DNA from 3 places in the Cupriavidus sp. DL-D2 genome. Region 3 is predicted to be linked to each of the others. Evidence: predicted binding sites of a transcription regulator. Region 3 holds the regulator's gene; each other region holds the start of a gene.

Region 1 (3,277 bases), on a different contig from region 3:
CCCGGCGGTAGTTGGGAAGGATCGACAGGCCGTGGCTGACGTAGCCGCACCGGTCGGACTCGACCAGGTGCTCGGCCACATCGTCAGCAATGTCCTCGGGCACATTCTGTGCGGTCAGGAGTTGGCGCGCGAAGGTACGCGCGCTATTGAGCGAGAGCTTCATGATTGAGGGCGGCTTGAAAGGTTAGAGGGCGCTCAGGGCAGCATCACATCCATCCCAGCCAGCGCCAGTAGGTGGCTGCGAACAGCAGCATCAGCAGGTAGCCGATGATCGTGACCGGAATCCCGATCTTGGCGAACTGCCGCCCGTTGAACGTATCTGTGCCCAGGCAGACCATGTTCTGCGGCGCGTTGATGGGCAGGATGAAGCCGAAGCTCACCGTGAAGCCCAGCAGCATCGTCATGCCCATCTGGTTGATGCCGGGCGGCAGCGTCTGCAGCACCGAGATCAGGATCGGCATCATGGCGGCCGTCAGCGCGGTGGCGCTGGCAAAGCCCAGGTGAATCAGGATCAGGAACGCGGCAAGCACCGCGAAGACCATGATTGCGCCGTGCTCGGCCAACCCGGTATGCGTGACCACGAACCTGCCGAGCCATTGCCCGGCCTCGGTGGTCAACAGCGCGGTGCCCAGGCTGATACCGACGCCGAACACGATCAGCGTGCCCCACGGCGTGCGCTGCTGCATCGTCTTCCAGTCCATCACGCCGATGCGCGGCATCATCAGGATCACCAGGCCCACGAACGTGACAGTGGCCGTGTCCATCGAGTGCAGCTTGCCTTCGGTGGCCCAGAACAGCAGGAGGCCGATGGCCACAGCCGCGAGCCGCTTCTGCGGACCGGTCATGGGGCCGAGAGCGTGGAGTTCGCGCTGCACGGCTTCCTTGCCGCCGGCAATCGCATCCGTTTCGGGCGGGAGCAGCCAGCGGATCAGGAAATACAGCACGCCAGACATGATGAGCGCCCAGGGTGCGCCGGCGATCAGCCATTGCAGCCAGGTCACGCGCTCGCCAAGCAGCTTGTCCATGAAGCCCGCCGTCAGCAGGTTCTGCGCGGCGGCGGTCTGGATACCGACGTTCCACACGCTGGTGGCCATCGCCACCATGATCATGATGCCGGCTGCGATGTTCGACTTCTTGTCCACGCCAAACGCGGCGATCACTCCCATCATGATCGGCACGGTACACGCGCTGCGCGCGGTGGCGCTCGGCACGACCAGGCTCAGGATGATGGTCACGGCGATGGTGCCGAGCAGGATGCGGCGCGTACTGGTGCCGATGGCGGACAGCGTGACCAGCGCGATGCGCCGATCGAGTCCGGTGACCGTCATGGCGGCGGAAATGAACAGTGCGGCGGCGACCAGCGCCAGTGCGGTGTTCGAGAATCCGGCCAGCGCCATGCCGAGCGCGCGTGACGTGCCATACATCGTATTGGGGTCGGCCACCGTCGGTGCAAAGCCGATCAGTCCCGCCATCAGCGAGGTGATCATGATGGCGCTGGTCTCGTAGGTCACGGCCTCGGTGATCCAGACGACCACGGCAAATGCAAGGATGGCCAGCATGCGATGGCCCGCAAGCGGAAGCCCTTCGGGCGTATCGATCCAGAGCACGCCGAGCAGTACGGCGACAGCGAGGTAAAGGCCCCAGTGGATACGGAGTTGCGGTGCTGCAGGCGCTGCCACGGCAGCAGTGGAGCCGCCAGGTGCGGCGGGGGAGGGTTGCGGATCAGGCATCTTGAAATCCCTTGATATGGATCAGCCTGTCGAACGCGTCGCGACGCAGGATCGCCGCGTTCGACATGCGTCCATTATGGAAATCTGCTGATAGAGTTCCAAGGGCGCCACCCCCTCGAATTTGCGCTAAATCAAATCGCTGGAGAGTCAGATGTTGTCAAGGGAAACGCCGCATTGCAGGTCTGGCAACGGTTCGCGGGCGGCCATCGCGCGTACGATGTACGCGTGGCGTTCGATCTGAAAGAATTGACGCCGATGCTGAACAATTTCGAATGCGGGCTTATTCAGCCGCTCAAGGCGAGATGACCAATCAAAACGACCATGCGATGACGCAAACCATGAACCAGGTGATCGCCGCACTGCGGCCGGGGCTGGAACTGGAGACCATCTCCAACGCACGCGACCTTGGCGGGCTGGCTGCGCGGGCCGGACGTCGCGTGAAACACGGCAAGCTGTATCGCAGCGCCAATCCCGCATTGGCCTGCGCCGCCGATCTGGACCGCCTGCACGCGCTGGCACTCGACATCGTGGTGGACTTCCGCTCGGCCGGAGAGAAGTCGCCAGCAGAGTCGGTGTTCGGTCAGCGATTCCAGTGGCTTGCTGTGCCGGTACTGGATGGCACGATGTCGATGGACGTGCTGATGCCGCGCGTGAAGGCCAGCTCGCCCGCGCAGATGCATGCATTCATGGTCGATGTCTATCGCGATTTTCCGGTGCGCTATGGCGATGCGTTCGGTGCATTCCTGCGCCATGCGGAAGCCGGCAAGACGCTCCTGTACCACTGCACCGCAGGCAAGGACCGCACGGGCTTTGCATCGCTGTTATTGCTCGGTGTTCTCGGCGTGGCGCACGACGATATCGTGGCGAACTACCTGGAGTCGAACCACTGGAACGCCGGGCTCAATGAACGAATCCTCGCCAGCGTGGGCCAGTACGGTGTGTCCGCCGATGTCATGAAGCCCTTGCTCGATGTTCGGCCCGAATATCTGGAAGCGTCGATGGATGCCATTGCCAAGCGCTACGGGAGCATCGAAGGATTCGTTGGCGATTATTTGAAGATCGATTTGGATCGCTTGCGCGGGCACTATCTCGACTGAAATTTTCTCTTCGATGGTTATCTCCCCTCTCCCGCTTGCGGGAGAGGGGCGGGGGAGAGGGCCAGCGGTGCAAATCGCGACGTGGCCGGCAAGCAGAGCCTCCGGCCCTCTCCCCCAGCCCCTCTCCCACTGCGCGGGAGAGACCGCTTGTCAGCGCTCAACACCTTCCCGCAGCAACCGCGCCGTCGACAGCGCAATCATCCCTTCCTCATCGGTCGGCACCACCAGCACGGGAATGCGGCTGGTATCGCGGCTCACACGCTGACGGTTCTCGTTGTTGGCCGCAACATCCAGCTTCACGCCGAAGATATCGGCAAGGTGTTCGCAAATTCGCGCGCGCACTTCTGGCGAGTTGGCGCCGACGCCAGCCGTGAAGACCAACCCATCGAGACCGCCCAGCGTGACGGCCAGTTTGCCGATTTCCTGCGCGGCACGGTATGCGTAGAAATC
Region 2 (3,277 bases), on a different contig from region 3:
CCAGCGAACGCAGGCGCGTGTAGTCGATCTGCCGCTCGCGCCAGAGCAGCGCCAGGGCCTCGCCCTTGCCCGGGAACAGTTGCTCCGCGCGCGCCGTGACGGAATACACGTCGAACAGCGTGCCGTAGGCATCGAAAACGACTGCGCGAATCTTGTTCATCGAAGGACTGAGTCAGCCTGTACACGTTTGAATGCAGTGCATTGTAGAGAGACGCTGCAGTGCGGCAAAGTCGGACCGGGTCACTTGATCTTTTACTTTTCCGCTACTAATCTTGGCCATCCTCATCAAGACTCGTATATCAGCGAGCTAACAATCGTGGATCATTTCAAGCAGCTCGAGACTTTTGTATCGGTAGCGTCACGTGGCAGCCTCTCTGCCGCCGCTGCCGCCGAAGGCGTGGCACCAGCGATCATCGGCCGCCGCATCGACGCGCTCGAAGAGCGTCTCGGCGTCAAGCTTCTGGTCCGCACCACCCGCAAGATCACGCTCACCTTCGAAGGCTCGGCCTTCCTCGAAGACTGCCAACGTATCCTGAACGACCTGCACAATGCCGAGGCCAGCGTCTCGGCCGGTGGCGTCAAGGCCAGCGGCCACCTGCGCGTGACGGCTCCGGCGGGCTTCGGCCGCAAGCACGTGGCGCCGCTGGTGCCGCTGTTCATCGAATCCCACCCGGACGTCACCCTGACGCTCGATCTTTCCGACCGCGTGGTCGACCTCGTCAACGAAGGGTTCGACTGCGCCATCCGCCTCGGCGACCTGCCCGATTCCAGCCTCGTCTCCATCCGGCTGGCCGAGAACCGCCGCGTCGTGGTGGCCTCGCCCGAATATCTGGCCCGCGCTGGCACGCCGCAACTGCCCGAAGACCTGTCGCGCCACAACTGCCTGGCCTTCGGCGCCAGCGCCAACGTGCAGCGCGGCTGGGTCTTCCAGCAGGATGGCCGCGCCGTCACCGTCAAGGTGGGCGGAACCATGGAATGCACTGACGGCGCCGTGCTTCACGCCTGGTGCCTGCAGGGCCACGGTCTGGCGTGGCGCTCCTGGTGGGAAGTTGGCCAGGAAATCGTCAGCGGCCACCTCGTGACCGTGCTCGACGAATTCCAGGCGCCACCCATCGGCATCCACGCCGTCTTCCCGCAGCGCAAGCACCTGCCGCTGCGCGTGCGTCTGTTCATCGACCATCTCAAGAACACCTACGGCAACCCCGCCTACTGGCGCCGCGCGGAACAGGCGCCGACCAGTGCCGCCGCCGAAGTGCACGCGGTGGTTGCCTGAACCACGTTTTAAATGCGTGCGCAATCGCATTTTCTTGATAAATGGCAATGACGCAGACTGCACACTGACTACAATCGAATCACACAGGCACGCACTGATCGCCTGCTTCCCCGTCCACTCGCGCAAGGAGGTCCGGTATGTTCAAGCACATCCTGTTACCCACCGACGGTTCGGAACTGTCGAAAAAAGCCATCGACGGTGGCCTGGAACTGGCCAAGGCCATTGGCGCACGCGTTACCGCCTACGTCTGCCTGGAGGAGTATCCGTATACGCCCTTCAGCGAGATCGTGGTGGAGGCCCCGCAAGCGTTCAAGGAACGCATCGAGAACCAGGCACGGCTCTACCTGAAGGAAATCGAAAGCGCCGCCGTGGCCGATGGCCTGCCCTTCGACGCCGACATGAGCACCTTCGCAGTGCCCTACCTCGGCATCATCGACGCGGCGGAGCGTCATGGCTGCGACGTGATCTTCATGGCGTCGCACGGCCGGCGCGGGCTATCGGGCCTGCTGCTCGGCAGCGAGACCCAGAAAGTCCTGACGCATACGGATATTCCGGTGATTGTTTATCGGTAACTGCAAGCTTCACGAGACATCAGAAAAACGAAGCGCAGCGGTGCTGGCTAGGCGCCGCTGCCGCAGACAGTACAAACGGTACGGCGCGGCAGCGGCAACGACGCCAGCATCGTTTTTATGATGTCTCGTAAAAAACCCGCGTCGGGGTTGCCGACGCGGGGCCAAACCAAGCGGCACGATGGTCGCGCGCCGCTTCCCGAATTACCCTTCTCTCTCCTGCTTTCCCCTTCCTCTCCCTGCCTTCCTGCCAAATTCGTCAGGCCACCTTCTTGTCTTCGAAGAACTGCTCGTCCTCGGTCGATCCCTTCAATGCGGTGGTCGATGACTGGCCGCCTTCGATGGTCTGCGTCACGGCGTCGAAGTAACCGGTGCCCACTTCGCGCTGGTGCTTGACGGCGGTGAAGCCCTTCTCGGCGGCGGCGAATTCCGACTCCTGCAACTCCACGAACGCCGACATCTGGTGGCGGGCGTAGCCGTACGCCAGATTGAACATCGAGTAGTTCAGCGAGTGGAAGCCAGCCAGCGTGATGAACTGGAACTTGTAGCCCATCGCACCCAGTTCGCGCTGGAACTTGGCGATGGTGGCATCGTCGAGGTTCTTCTTCCAGTTGAACGACGGCGAGCAGTTGTAGGCCAGCATCTTGCCCGGGAATTTCGCATGCACCGCATCGGCAAATTTCTTGGCGAACTCCAGGTCTGGCTTGCCGGTTTCGCACCAGACGAGGTCCGCCACTTCGGCGTAGGCCAGCGCGCGGGCGATCGACTGATCGATACCCGGCCTGGTGCGGTAGAACCCTTCCACGGTGCGCTCGCCGGTCAGGAACGGCTGGTCGCGCTCGTCCACGTCCGAGGTCAGCAGATCGGCCGCCTCGGCATCGGTACGGGCAATGACGAGGGTCGGCACGCCCGAGACATCGGCAGCCAGTCGCGCGGCGGTCAGCTTGGCCACGGCTTCGCGGGTGGGCACCAGCACCTTGCCGCCCATGTGGCCGCACTTCTTCACGGACGCCAGTTGATCTTCGAAGTGGACGCCTGCCGCGCCGGCTTCGATCATCGACTTCATCAGTTCGAACGCGTTGAGCACCCCGCCGAAACCGGCTTCGGCATCGGCCACGATCGGCGCAAAGAAATCGGTGTCGCCCTTGCCTTCGCTCCACTGAATTTGATCGGCGCGCTGGAACGTGTTGTTGATGCGCTTGACGACCATCGGCACCGAGTTGGCCGGATACAGCGACTGGTCGGGATACATCTCGCCAGCGAGATTGGCGTCGCCAGCCACTTGCCAGCCCGACAGGTAGATGGCCTTGAGACCCGCCTTCACCTGCTGCATGGCCTGATTACCGGTGAGCGCGCCGAGCGTATTGACGAACGGTTCGGTATTCAGCAAGTGCCAGAGTTTTTCGGCACCACGGCGGGCCAGCGTGTGCTCGAT
Region 3 (3,277 bases):
GCCACCCCCAGCAACCCGAAACCCGCCACGAGCAAAGCTGAAACGGTGCGAACCCACCGCTTGCGCGACCACTGCCGCAGGTAACCGGATAACCCCGAGATCACCAGCAGATTCGGCAAAGTACCTAGTCCGAAGGCTCCCATGACGAGTGCGCCCGACGAAGCATTGCCCGCCAGCAGCGCCAAGCCGAGCGCACTATAGATCATTCCGCAGGGCACCATACCCCATACAAGACCCATGCCGAATCGGTGCATCGCTGACGGCACTGCGGCAGGACCGCCATGCAACCCCTGAGTCGATCGAACGTGCCGCAAGAGCTTGGCGACGTGCGAAGCGATCCGCGCGACAAAACGTTCCACGGCACCCATGCGCATCTGCCAGCCGAAAAGCAACCACAATCCGGCCATGATCAGCAACAGGCTCCCCACGCCGAACAGCCATCGCTGCAATGGCAGATAGTCGTGCGCCCACGCCGCCGCACCCACTGCACCGGCCAATGCGCCGAGCAACATGTACGTCGTCACCCGGCCCGCATGCATGACGCAAATCGACATCCACCAGTGCCGTCTAGAACGGTGCAAGAACGAGACCGTCTGTTGCACTTGCTGCGGATTTTGTTCGACTGCAATAGCAATTCCTCCACACATCGCCGCGCAATGCACACCGCCAAACAGGGCAATCAGAAAAACGCTTAAAAGCACGCCAAATGGCAACTGTTCCTCGCTTCCGCGTCACTCCACGCTGTAAAATGCATGCATCGCGCCCTCGCTGCAAGCGCATTCAAACGAGCACTTCAATTGCTGACTTCCATCCCCGTTACCGAGATGTCGCCACGCTGCTCCACGTGTGCCATGGGCCAACTCTGCCTGCCCGTGGGCATGTCGCAGCAGGACCTCGTAAAAATGGACACTCTCGTGCAGGAGCGCGTGCGTGTCCACAAGGGCGAAACGCTGTATCGAATGGGTGAACCGCTCTCCGCGGTCTACGCCATTCGTTTCGGCACGCTGAAAACCCACGTCACCATGGAGGATGGGCGTACTCAAATTACCGGCTTCCATCTTCCGGGAGAAGTCATCGGCCTCGATGGACTCGGCGAGATGCAACATGCATCGGATGCGACCGCCCTCGAGGACGCTGAAGTCTGCGTCGTGCGGTTCGACGATCTGCAATCGCTGTCGAATCATCTGCCTTCGCTGCAAGGTCAGTTCCTGCGACTTATGAGCAAGGAGATCTCGCAGGACCAGGTCATGCTGATCACGCTTGGCTCGATGCGTGCCGAAGAGAGACTCGCCGCCTTCCTCGTCAATATGTCCGAGCGCCTCTCCGCACGCGGTTATTCCTCCACGGAGTTCGTGCTGCGCATGAGCCGCGAGGAAATCGGCAGCTATCTCGGCCTCAAGCTCGAAACCGTCAGCCGCCTGTTCTCCCGGTTCGCGGAAGCTGGCCTGATCCAAATTCGTCAACGGCATGTGAAGATCATCGACATGGCTGGCATCAAGCAGGTCTATAGTCGCTCCTGCTAGGCGCCATCCTGCTGCAAGACCAGAGCCGCACAGCATCACGCTGTTGCGGCTTTTTTTGCGAAATTGCTATTCGAGTTCATCGGTATCGCTGAGCCTGCCCGGCATCGTGTAAAGCGTGAGACCGCTGGACAGTGCGCAGAACAGCCACGCCAGCAGAAAGCCCACGGTGTAGATCGCCTGCCTCGAAGCCTCCACCGGTTGGCCGAAGAAACTGATGTCTCCCGGGTCGACAACGGAAAACACTACCGCCGTAGCCGCGCCACCCATCAGAAACGCTGGCCACAGTACCCACATCAGCCAGCGCAACCTCATGGATGACTCCCTTGTTCCGTGGCGCTTCCGACATCGGCTTTCTCGACGACCAGTCCATGGCGGGTGGCATCGCGCACAGGGACGTCCGCATGTGTGCTGGCCAGCCAGATCGTGATACCACAACCCACCATCGCCAGCATCGGGCCGGCCATCAAGATCCACGGCCACGGCTCCTTGTACCAGGGTCGAACGGCATGGGGAGGCTGTTGGGGGCGCTGAGCCATTGCATCTCCTCTTACAAGTTGCGGGGAACGATAAAGCTTGTGCTCTGACGGATCTGCGACCGGCGTTGCGACTCGGTTTCCGCCGTGACCGTCACGTCGATCTTGTGGGTACCTTGCCTGGCGTCTTCGATCGGCACACGGATGCGAATTGGCAACAGCCGGTTCGACGTGGGATCTAGAGTGCTGGCCGTCTGGTCATACTCGACGGTGAGCCCTTTCATATCGTAGCCATCTACCTTCACATCGATTGTCACTGGTGACTCGGTGGCATTGATCAACTGCAACCGGTACACGTTCTCGACCCAGCGTCCATCCACCTCGCGACCAAGCGCTCCACGGTCTCGAATGATGTCGACCTTCAGCGGCGTGCGCATCGCCAGCGACGCGGCAAAGCCACCCATCAGTGCCAGCCAGATCACCATGTAGATCATGGTGCGAGGCCGCACCAGCCGCTTGCGGGCCTCGGCAATGGACAACGCCGATCGCATGGCATTCTCGGAGGTGTACCGGATCAGCCCGCGCGGGTACTCCAGCTTGTCCATGACCTGATTGCAGGCGTCGATACAAGCTCCGCATCCAATGCATTCGTACTGGAGGCCGTCCCGGATATCGATCCCCGTCGGGCACACCTGCACGCAGATGCTGCAGTCCACGCAGTCGCCCAGGCCGGCGGCACGGTGATCCAGCTTCCGCGAGCGGCCGCCGCGCGGCTCACCACGCCCCACGTCATAGGTCACCACAAAGGTGTCGCGGTCCACCATCACGCTCTGGAAACGCGCATACGGACACATGTACTTGCAGACCTGCTCACGCATGAAGCCGGCGGCGCCCCAGGTAGCGAACGCATAGAAAAGCATCCAGAATGCCTGCCACGGCCCCAGTGACCACTGCAGTATCTCGCTGCCAAGCTCCCGGATCGGCGCGAAATAGCCGATGAATGTGAAGCCGGTCCAGAGGGCGATCAGGATCCAGAGCGTATGCTTCGTCGTCTTGATCCTGAACTTGCGCAAACTCCATGGATCGCCATCGAGCCGGATGCGCGCGATGCGATCACCTTCCACACGCCGCTCGATCCACATGAATATTTCCGTGTAGACCGTCTGAGGACAAGCGTAGCCACAGAAGAGCCGGCCGGCGATGGCGGTGAACAGAAAAAGTGCCAGCGCCGAAATGACCAGGAGCACGGCGAGATAGATCACGTCCTGCGGCCAGAGCACA

Evidence for each region. The regulator FNR, encoded in region 3, switches genes on or off when oxygen is low (the NO sensors DNR and NnrR bind a similar motif). The targets are predictions, from matches to a motif close to TTGATNNNNATCAA.
Region 1: ABDB81_RS04840 (DASS family sodium-coupled anion symporter) is a predicted target of FNR. The motif match lies at 1,742-1,755, and genes of this name have one in related genera.
Region 2: ABDB81_RS16280 (universal stress protein) is a predicted target of FNR. The motif match lies at 1,308-1,321, and genes of this name have one in related genera.

Annotation. Positions count from the first base shown of each region.
Region 1 covers NZ_JBDKXK010000004.1:419,871-423,147, forward strand. Annotated here, with positions in the region: gene ABDB81_RS04835 (Ldh family oxidoreductase) at 1-163, opposite strand, end outside; gene ABDB81_RS04840 (DASS family sodium-coupled anion symporter) at 207-1,730, opposite strand; gene ABDB81_RS04845 (tyrosine-protein phosphatase) at 2,057-2,827, shown strand; gene ABDB81_RS04850 (acetate/propionate family kinase) at 2,978-3,277, opposite strand, start outside.
Region 2 covers NZ_JBDKXK010000028.1:27,998-31,274, forward strand. Annotated here, with positions in the region: gene ABDB81_RS16270 (haloacid dehalogenase type II) at 1-160, opposite strand, end outside; gene ABDB81_RS16275 (substrate binding domain-containing protein) at 317-1,273, shown strand; gene ABDB81_RS16280 (universal stress protein) at 1,411-1,845, shown strand; gene aceA (isocitrate lyase) at 2,102-3,277, opposite strand, start outside.
Region 3 covers NZ_JBDKXK010000069.1:37,771-41,047, forward strand. Annotated here, with positions in the region: gene ABDB81_RS26110 (sulfite exporter TauE/SafE family protein) at 1-713, opposite strand, end outside; gene fnr (fumarate/nitrate reduction transcriptional regulator Fnr) at 798-1,523, shown strand; gene ABDB81_RS26120 (hypothetical protein) at 1,590-1,835, opposite strand; gene ABDB81_RS26125 (FixH family protein) at 1,832-2,059, opposite strand; gene ccoG (cytochrome c oxidase accessory protein CcoG) at 2,071-3,277, opposite strand, start outside.